DNA from 2 places in the Streptomyces sp. NPDC098781 genome. Region 2 is predicted to be linked to the other one. Evidence: riboswitches for the same ligand, from Rfam matches in the RefSeq annotation. Region 2 holds a riboswitch; the other holds the start of a gene.
The links. Region 2 has a riboswitch for S-adenosylmethionine ahead of ACIQWG_RS08250 (aminotransferase class V-fold PLP-dependent enzyme). Riboswitches for the same ligand answer to the same signal wherever they lie in the genome.

Region 1: linked by a shared signal. The riboswitch ahead of thrC (threonine synthase) and the one ahead of ACIQWG_RS08250 (aminotransferase class V-fold PLP-dependent enzyme) in region 2 are both predicted to bind S-adenosylmethionine.

Annotation. Positions count from the first base shown of each region.
Region 1 covers NZ_JBIWAK010000010.1:270,007-274,416, forward strand. The annotation lists gene ACIQWG_RS34770 (MoaD/ThiS family protein) at 298-573, opposite strand; gene thrC (threonine synthase) at 570-1,856, opposite strand; SAM riboswitch class I at 1,875-2,056, opposite strand; gene ACIQWG_RS34780 (glucosyl-3-phosphoglycerate synthase) at 2,188-3,132, shown strand; gene ACIQWG_RS34785 (trehalose-6-phosphate synthase) at 3,228-4,410, shown strand, end outside.
Region 2 covers NZ_JBIWAK010000002.1:473,994-478,403, reverse strand. The annotation lists gene ACIQWG_RS08260 (cytochrome bc complex cytochrome b subunit) at 1-126, shown strand, start outside; gene trpD (anthranilate phosphoribosyltransferase) at 331-1,395, shown strand; SAM riboswitch class IV at 1,515-1,631, shown strand; gene ACIQWG_RS08250 (aminotransferase class V-fold PLP-dependent enzyme) at 1,776-3,143, shown strand; partial or broken gene ACIQWG_RS08245 (glycerate kinase) at 3,098-3,768, opposite strand; gene ACIQWG_RS08240 (Lrp/AsnC family transcriptional regulator) at 4,034-4,315, opposite strand; gene ACIQWG_RS08235 (rhomboid family intramembrane serine protease) at 4,358-4,410, opposite strand, start outside.

The sequences.
Region 1 (4,410 bases), on a different contig from region 2:
AATCGGACGAGAAATCCGGGCACGACCGGTCGGGAATGTGGGGACAATTCCGCTGACTTCAGGTCAAGTCGGGCCCGGCAAACGGAACAAAAGCCGCATAAAACCCGCACACTTTGGCTACTTCTTGTCGGGCTTGCGGCAGAAATCAAAGCCGGCCGACTCGGAGATCGGCGGCACGTTCCCCAACTGTACCTCGCTCAACCACACAGAATTGCCCCCTCCGCTTCTCTCACGGAGGGGGCAATTCGGTGAACTCTTAGTGACCGGAGTTACCGACGGTAATGATCGGTCATTCGGTCAGCCTCCGGCGACGGCCGGAATGATGGAGACACCGGCACCGTCCGGGGTCGCGGTCTCCAGCCCCTGCTCGAAACGCACGTCGTCGTCATTGACGTAGACATTGACGAACCGGCGCAGCTTCCCCTGGTCGTCCAGCACGCGGGCGGCGATCCCGGTGTGGTTCTTCTCCAGGTCGGCGATGATCTCGCCCAGATTGCCGCCCTCGGCGGCGACCTCGGCCTGGCCGCCGGTGTAGGTGCGCAGGATGGTGGGGATGCGAACGGTCACGCTCATGCGAGGCCAGCCTCTCGGAAGGAGTCCAGGTTCGGGCGGATGGTGGCGGTCAGACCGGTGCCGGCCACCGCGTCGAGGGTCTTCAGACCGTCGCCGGTGTTGAGGACGACGGTGGTCCTGGTGGGGTCGAGGAGGCCATTCTCGATGAGCTTCTTCGTGACGCCCACCGTGACGCCGCCCGCCGTCTCGGCGAAGATGCCCTCGGTCCTGGCGAGGAGCTTGATCGCGTCCACGACCTGCTCGTCGGTGACGTCCTCCACGGAACCACCCGTGCGCCGCGCGATATCGAGGACGTACGGACCGTCGGCCGGGTTGCCGATCGCGAGGGACTTGGCGATGGTGTTCGGCTTCTGCGGGCGGACCACGTCGTGGCCCGCCTTGAAGGCCGTGGACACCGGCGAGCAGCCCTCGGCCTGCGCACCGAAGATCTTGTACGGCTTGTCCTCGACGAGCCCGAGCTTGATCAGCTCCTGGAGCCCCTTGTCGATCTTGGTGAGCTGGGAGCCGGACGCGATCGGGACGACCAGCTGGTCGGGGAGCTGCCAGCCGAGCTGCTCGCAGATCTCGTACGCCAACGTCTTGGAGCCCTCGGCGTAGTAGGGCCGCAGGTTGACGTTGACGAAGCCCCAGCCCTCGCCGGCCGGGTCGCCGATCAGCTCGGAGCAGAATCGGTTCACGTCGTCGTAGTTGCCCTCGATGCCGACGAGCTCGCCGCCGTAGATCGCGGCCATGACGACCTTGCCCTGCTCCAGGTCGTGCGGGATGAACACGCAGGAGCGGAAGCCGGCCCGGGCGGCGGCGGCGCCGACGGCGCCGGCCAGGTTGCCGGTCGAGGAGCAGGACAGGGTGGTGAAGCCGAAGGCGCGCGCGGCCTCCAGGGCCTGGGCGACGACGCGGTCCTTGAAGGAGTGCGTCGGGTTGCCGGAGTCGTCCTTGACGAACAGCTTGCCGACGTCGACGCCGAGCTCGTTCGCCAGGTGGTCGGCCTGGACGAGCTTGGTCCAGCCGGGGTTGATGTTCGGCTTCGTGGCCACGTCCGCCGGGACGGGCAGGAGCGGCGCGTAGCGCCAGATGTTCGCGGGACCCGCCTCGATCCGCTTGCGGAGCTCCTCGGTGTCGTAGGCCGAGAAGTCGTACGCGATCTCCAGCGGGCCGAAACACTCCTCGCACGCGAAGACCGGGCCCAGAGACACCCGGTGGCCGCACTCGCGGCACGACAGCGCGGCGGCGGGACCGAGGTCTACGGTGGAGTCGGTGGTGCTTGCAACAGTCTGCACAGCCATGTGAGGCGAGGCCCTTTCTCCTCATCTTCCTCACGACGCATCTCGCCGTGAGACGGATTTGGCACCTTCCCTAGCCGGGAGCCTCGCGGAGACGATCAGCGGTATCGATCGGCAATGACGATCGACGCTGGTCTACGAGACCGGCTGGAGGGTTGCCGGGGCTTCATCGGGCCGTATCCCTCTGCCCCTCTGGATGAGCGGTATTCGGTTGTGGACGACGGACGGCCTCGGACATGCGATGGTCATCCGCGTTGTTCAAGACTGTAACCGAACGCCAGGACAGTTGAGAGAGCCGTCCGTAACGCGAGACAACCGTGAGGAGCCGCCGACCGTGCTGGAAGAAGTCGAGCGCTGGCTGAGCAGCCGCTCCTGGTCCGTTGCCGACCGCCCCCTGCACCACATCCTGGCCGCAAAGCAGCGCACCGGCCAGTCGGTGTCCGTCGTGCTGCCCGCGCTCAACGAGGAGGAGACGGTCGGCGACATCGTCGCGATCATCACCCATGACCTGATGCGGCAGGTTCCGCTGGTCGACGAGATCGTCGTGGTCGACTCCGGCTCCACCGACCGCACCTCCCAGGTGGCCGCCGCGGCCGGCGCGCGGGTGGTGCACCGGGACGAGATCCTGCCGCGCGTCCCGGCCGTGCCCGGCAAGGGCGAGGTGCTCTGGCGCTCCCTGCTCGTCACGAGCGGGGACATCGTCTGCTTCATCGACGCCGACCTGAAGGACTTCTCCTCCGACTTCGTCTCCGGCATCGTCGGCCCGCTGCTCACCGACCCCGGAGTGGACCTGGTCAAGGCGATGTACGACCGCCCGCTCGGCACCGCGGCCGGACAGGGCGGCCGGGTGACCGAGCTGATGGCCCGCCCGCTGCTGAACATGCACTGGCCGCAGCTGGCCGGGTTCGTCCAGCCGCTCGGCGGCGAGTACGCGGCGCGCAGGTCACTGCTCGAACAGCTCCCCTTCCCGGTCGGGTACGGCGTCGAGCTGGGCATGCTGGTCGACGCCCTGCATCTGGTGGGCCTGGACGCGCTGGCCCAGGTGGACGTGGGTGTGCGCAGACACCGCCACCAGGACGGCCAGGCGCTCGGCCGGATGTCCGCCGCGATCTACCGCACGGCACAACTGAGGCTGGCCCGCGGCCATCTCGTGCGGCCCTCCCTCACCCAGTTCGAACGGGGCGAGGACGGTTTCGAGCCGCGTACGTACTCCGTCGACACGGAGGAACGGCCGCCGATGGTGGAGATCGCCGAGTATGCGACGCGGAAGGTCGCGTAAACGACGGAAACCGGCCGTATACAGGGCGTACAAGTGCCGCCCACTGAGCGGAACCGTACGTTTGAGCGTTTCCGGGCCGGGCTAGGTTGAGGCTTATGGCTTCCACGCAGGGTGCTCCGGGCGCGCAGGACGCTGCCAAGGTGCTGGTCGCGTCGAACCGCGGCCCGGTCTCGTACGAGGTACGCGAAGACGGCTCGCTGCACTCCAAGAGGGGCGGCGGCGGAGTCGTCTCCGGACTGTCCGCCATCGGGCCGGACGCGGGCGCCCTCTGGGTGTGCTCGGCGCTGTCCGACGGGGACCGGGAGGCGGTGCGGCGCGGGGTCGGCGAGGACGGCGTGCTGATGCTGGACGTCCCGGCCGACGTGCACGCGGACGCGTACAACGGCATCGCGAACTCGGTCCTCTGGTTCGTCCACCACATGCTGTATCAGACGCCGCTGGAGCCGGTCTTCGACGCGGAGTTCCGGCGGCAATGGGCGTCGTACGAGACGTTCAACCGCGCCTTCGCTCAGGCGCTGGCCGGGCGGGCGGCGCCGGGGGCCGCGGTTCTGGTGCAGGACTACCACCTCACACTCGTGCCGGGGATGCTCCGCGAACTGCGCCCGGACCTGCGGATCGGCCACTTCTCGCACACGCCGTGGGCCCCGCCGGAGTACTTCCGGATGCTGCCCGACGACATCGCCGGGCAGGTGCTGCGCGGCATGCTCGGCGCGGACCGGCTCGGGTTCCTCACCCGCCGCTGGGCGGACGCGTTCGAGGCGTGCTGCGCGCAGTTCGCCGGCGGGCTCGCCGGGACGCGCATCGGGGTGCACGGCCTGGGCGCGGACGCGGACTTCCTGCGGACGCGCTCGCGTCAGGCCGATGTGGCCGAGCGGATGGCGGCGCTGAAGGACGAGATCGGCGAGGGCCGCAGGACGATCGTCCGGGTCGACCGGACCGAGCTGTCCAAGAACATCGTGCGCGGCATGCTGGCGTACCGGCAGCTGCTCGACGACCACCCCGAGTGGCGCGAGCGGGTGGTGCACGTGGCGTTCGCGTACCCCTCGCGGCAGGACCTCGCGGTGTACCGCGACTACACGGCCGAGGTCCAGCGCCTGGCGGACGACATCAACTCCCGCTATGGAACGCCGGGTTGGACGCCGATCGTGCTCCACGTGAAGGACGACTTCGCCCGCTCGCTGGCGGCCTACCGGCTGGCGGACGTGGCCCTGGTCAACCCCATCCGGGACGGCATGAACCTCGTCGCGAAGGAGGTCCCGGTCGTCTCCGACGAGGGGT
Region 2 (4,410 bases):
AAGGTGAAGGGCTCCGAGAAGCTCCGCGCCAAGCTCAGCAAGTCGTACTTCGGCGAGGACGGCCAGATCCCCAAGCCGACGGTCGACGAGTACAAGGAGATCACGAGCGGCCACGGCCACCACTGATCGCAGCGCACGCCACGGTTGAGGGCCCCGTCCGTTGTACGGACGGGGCCCTTCGCCGTGCCCTGGGCATCCCCTGGGGCTGTGCAGACGGGCCCCTGGTCCGGTCTTCGGGCGGGGCCGTTCTCCGGGTTCCCCGGGTGGATAGGGTGGACCTCGTTGAGATTCTCGTCCCGTAGTGCGGGACGCCTGATCCTGGAGCGGCTTATGAGCGCTGTGACCCCCGCTGGAGGCGACACCGCGGCGGGCCGCTCCTGGCCCCTGCTGCTGAACGGCCTGCTGAACGGTCAGGACCTGGCCGCCGACGACACCGCGTGGGCGATGGACCTGATCATGCGCGGCGAGGCGACGGACGCGCAGATCGCCGGGTTCGTCGTGGCGCTGCGGGCCAAGGGCGAGACGGTGCAGGAGATCACCGGACTCGTGCGGACGATGTACGAGCACGCCAACGTGATCGAGGTGCCGGGGCAGACCGTCGACATCGTCGGCACGGGAGGCGACGGCGCGAAGACCGTCAACATCTCCACCATGTCGGCCATCGTGATCGCCGGCACCGGCGCGAAGGTCGTCAAGCACGGCAACCGGGCGGCGTCGTCGGCGTCGGGTGCCTCGGACGTGCTGGAGAAGCTCGGCGTCAATCTGGAGCTGCCCGTCGGACGGGTCGCTCAGGTCGCCGAGGAGGCCGGGATCACCTTCTGCTTCGCGGTGAAGTTCCATCCGTCGCTGCGCCATGTGGCCGCCGCGCGCGGGCAGTTGGGCATCCGGACCACCTTCAATGTGCTCGGTCCGCTGACCAACCCGGCGAAGGTGCGGGCCCAGGCGGTCGGCGTGGCCGACCCGCGCATGGCACCGATCGTCGCGGGCGTCTTCGCCGAGCGCGGCAACTCCTCGCTGGTGTTCCGCGGCGACGACGGCCTCGACGAGCTGACCACGACGGCCACCTCCCGCGTCTGGGTCGTGCGCGACGGCAAGGTGACCGAGGAGTCCTTCGACCCGCGTGACGTCGGCATCGAGCTGGTGCCGGTGGAGGCGCTGCGGGGCGCGGACGCCTCGTACAACGCGGATGTGGCACTGCGCCTGTTGAACGGCGAGACCGGGCCGGTGCGGGACGCCGTCCTGCTGAACGCGGCGGCGGCCCTGGTGGCGCTGGAGCCGACGGACGCGCCGCTCGCCGAGCAGATCGGGCTCGGCATGGCGAAGGCCGCGGAGGCGATCGACTCGGGAGCGGCCAAGCGGACGCTGGACCGTTGGGTGGCCGCGAGCAACGCGTAGGGCCTGTCGTTTGGACGCCGGCATGATCCAAACGACAGGTCCTGGCCCGCATCGACGTCGTCCCGCGATCCGGACATGGGTTGCGGGACGACGATCATTTGACGTAGCGTCCTTGACCAGGTCATGAGTGACAGTCATGAGGCCCCGGCCGACTGTCCGGCAACCCTCCGTCCGTGGCGGGGTGCCCCGGGTGAAGACCAGGCCGTAGGCAGTGAGGTCTACGGCAAGCGCGGGCCCCTCTCGAAACCAGGGGTCCTGGTCGTTCGAGGGAGTCTTCCGTGAGCAAGCGAATGCGATAGGGCCGCCGAGCCCCGCCTCCGCACACCCATTTCACCTGTTCCGGAATCTTGATTCTTCCCTCACCTGTCGGGAGCCCTCCCATGTCTGTCTCCACTGCTGCCTCCGTCCAGGGCATTTGTGCCCCGCTGCCCGTTCTGGGGGGTGATGTCACCGTCCCGCTCGTCACGGGCGGCGAGGTCACCTACGCGGCGCTGGACTACGCCGCCAGCGCCCCCGCCCTCCAGCGCGTCTGGGACGACGTCGCCGCCTACGCGCCGTACTACGGCAGCGTCCACCGCGGTGCCGGGTACCTCTCGCAGCTCTCCACCGACCTGTTCGAGAACGCCCGCCGCACGGTCACCGAGTTCCTGGACTGCCGGGACGACGACCAGCTGATCTTCACCCGGTCCACCACCGACTCGCTGAACCTCCTCGCCGCCGCCCTCCCGGTCGACTGCCAGGTCTTCGTCTTCGAGACCGAGCACCACGCCTCCCTGCTGCCCTGGCGCGACGCCCAGGTCACCTACCTCAACGCGCCCCGCACCCCCCGCGAGGCCGTCGAGACCCTGGAGCGCGCCCTCGCCGACCGCGACCCCCACGGCCCGGCCCTGGTCTGCGTCACCGGCGCCTCGAACGTCACCGGCGAGCTGTGGCCCGTACGGGAGCTGGCCGCGGCGGCGCACGCGCACGGCGCCCGGATCGTCCTCGACGCCGCCCAACTCGCCCCGCACCACCCGGTGAGCGTCCGCGACCTCGACGTCGACTGGGTCGCCTTCTCCGGCCACAAGCTGTACGCCCCGTTCGGCTCCGGCGTCCTCGCCGGCCGCGCCGACTGGCTGCGCGAGGCCGAGCCGTATCTCGCGGGCGGCGGCGCCAGCCGCAAGGTCACCCGGCGCGAGGACGGGGGAGTGGACGTCCAGTGGCACGACAGCGCCGCACGGCACGAGGCCGGCTCCCCGAACGTCATCGGCGCCTACTCCATCGCCTCCGCGTGCAAGGCCCTGACGGAGGCGGGCTTCGACACGCTCGTCGCCCGTGAGCGGTACCTGATCGAGAAGGTGCGCGCGGGCCTCGCCGAGGTGCCGGAGGTCCGCGTCCTCTCCCTCTTCGGCGACGACGCACCCCGCGTCGGTGTGATCTCCTTCGTCGTCGACGGCTGGAACAGCTCCCACTTCGCCGCCGCCCTCTCCGCCGAGTACGGCATCGGCGTGCGCGACGGGCTGTTCTGCGCCCACCCGCTGGTCCGGACGCTGCTCGGCAGCGACCCGCAGGCCCAGGGCGAGTGCGGCGCCCCCGAGGCCGCGCCGGGCGAGAAGTCCCTGAACGCCATCCGGGTGAGCTTCGGGGCCGGCACGCCGGACGAGCACGTAGAGCGGTTCGTGACCGCCGTGAAGGAGCTCGTCACGGACGGCGCCCGGTGGAACTACCGCACGGAGGACGGTCGTTGCGTACCGGACACCTCCGCGTGAACCGATAGCCGGGCGCCCAACAGGACCATCCGCAGGGCTGGCCCGGCCGCGTCCGCGAGGAGTCCGGAGGCCGGCACCAGGGCCTCCGCGAGGGCCGTCGGAGCCGGCAGGATCCGCTGAACGCGTCCACGCCGGGCACGTCGTGCGCGCCCTCGCCCAGCGTGCCCGCCGGCGCGAGCCCCGGCCGGCCGTACACCTCGGCCCGGCGGGCCACCTAGGCCGGGATCTTGCCCTTGGGTGTCCGGTGGTCCAGGGCGCCCTCGGCGGTGACCACCAGATCAGCGCGCCCGAGCCGGGCGTGGAGGTCGAGGTGGTCGCGGAGGACGTCGAAGCGGGGGAGGAGCCGGGCCGGACTGGCCGATCCGGGCGAGCCGCGTCAGCGCGCCTCCGCCGGGGGGAGCTCGAAGCCGTCGGCGTCCAGCGGCGGGCGCCGAGGGTCTGGGAGCGCGCCGGCGCCCCCGTCGGACGTACCGGAGTCGCCGCAGCCGATCAGGATCCGCCGTACGCCGGTGTCCAGCGCGGCGCGGATCGGCTCGCCGACGCCGTACGTCGTCGTGGCGCCCGGGTCGCGCGGGGCGTGCGGGACGAGGGGGAGCCCGGCCACCGCCGCCATCTCCACGACGGCCAGGCGCGGTGGCCGTACGCTCGTCGGCGACCACCAGCCGGATCAGGCCGATCACGGCGTCCGGCGGCACGCGGCGCACGCCGTCCGGTCGGTCACCGGGGGCCGGGAGACGGCCTCGTCGCTCGGCGTCGGCGTGGGGGAGGGAGCGACGTCGGGCGGCCTCGGCTGGAAGGTGGTCGTGTCGTCGGCACCCGGCCGCCGGGATGTGCCCAGGATGAAGAACGCGTCACCCTGGGCGGCGTCACCGCGTCACCGCGTCACCGCGTCAGCTGTCCAGTCCGATGGCGAACGCGGCCTCGATGTCGTGCTGGGAGTACGTCCGGAACGCCACGTGCGTGTCGGTCCCCTCGACGCCGGGGATCTTGCTGATCCGGCCCGGGATGACCTCGGCCAGGTCCTCGTGCTCCGTCACCCGCACCATCGCGATCAGGTCGTAGGTGCCGGTGACGGAGAAGACCTCGGTCACGCTCTCCAGCGAGGCGATCCGTTCCGCGATCTCGGGGATCCGGTCCACGCTGGTCTTGATCAGGACGATCGCGGTGATCACGGCTGGTTCTCTCCCTCGGGGGCCATTGCTGGGGCTCTCACCCTACTCGCGGCCCGGCCCGCCCGGTCCTTCCGCCGGGGGTCCGGGGGTCGGCC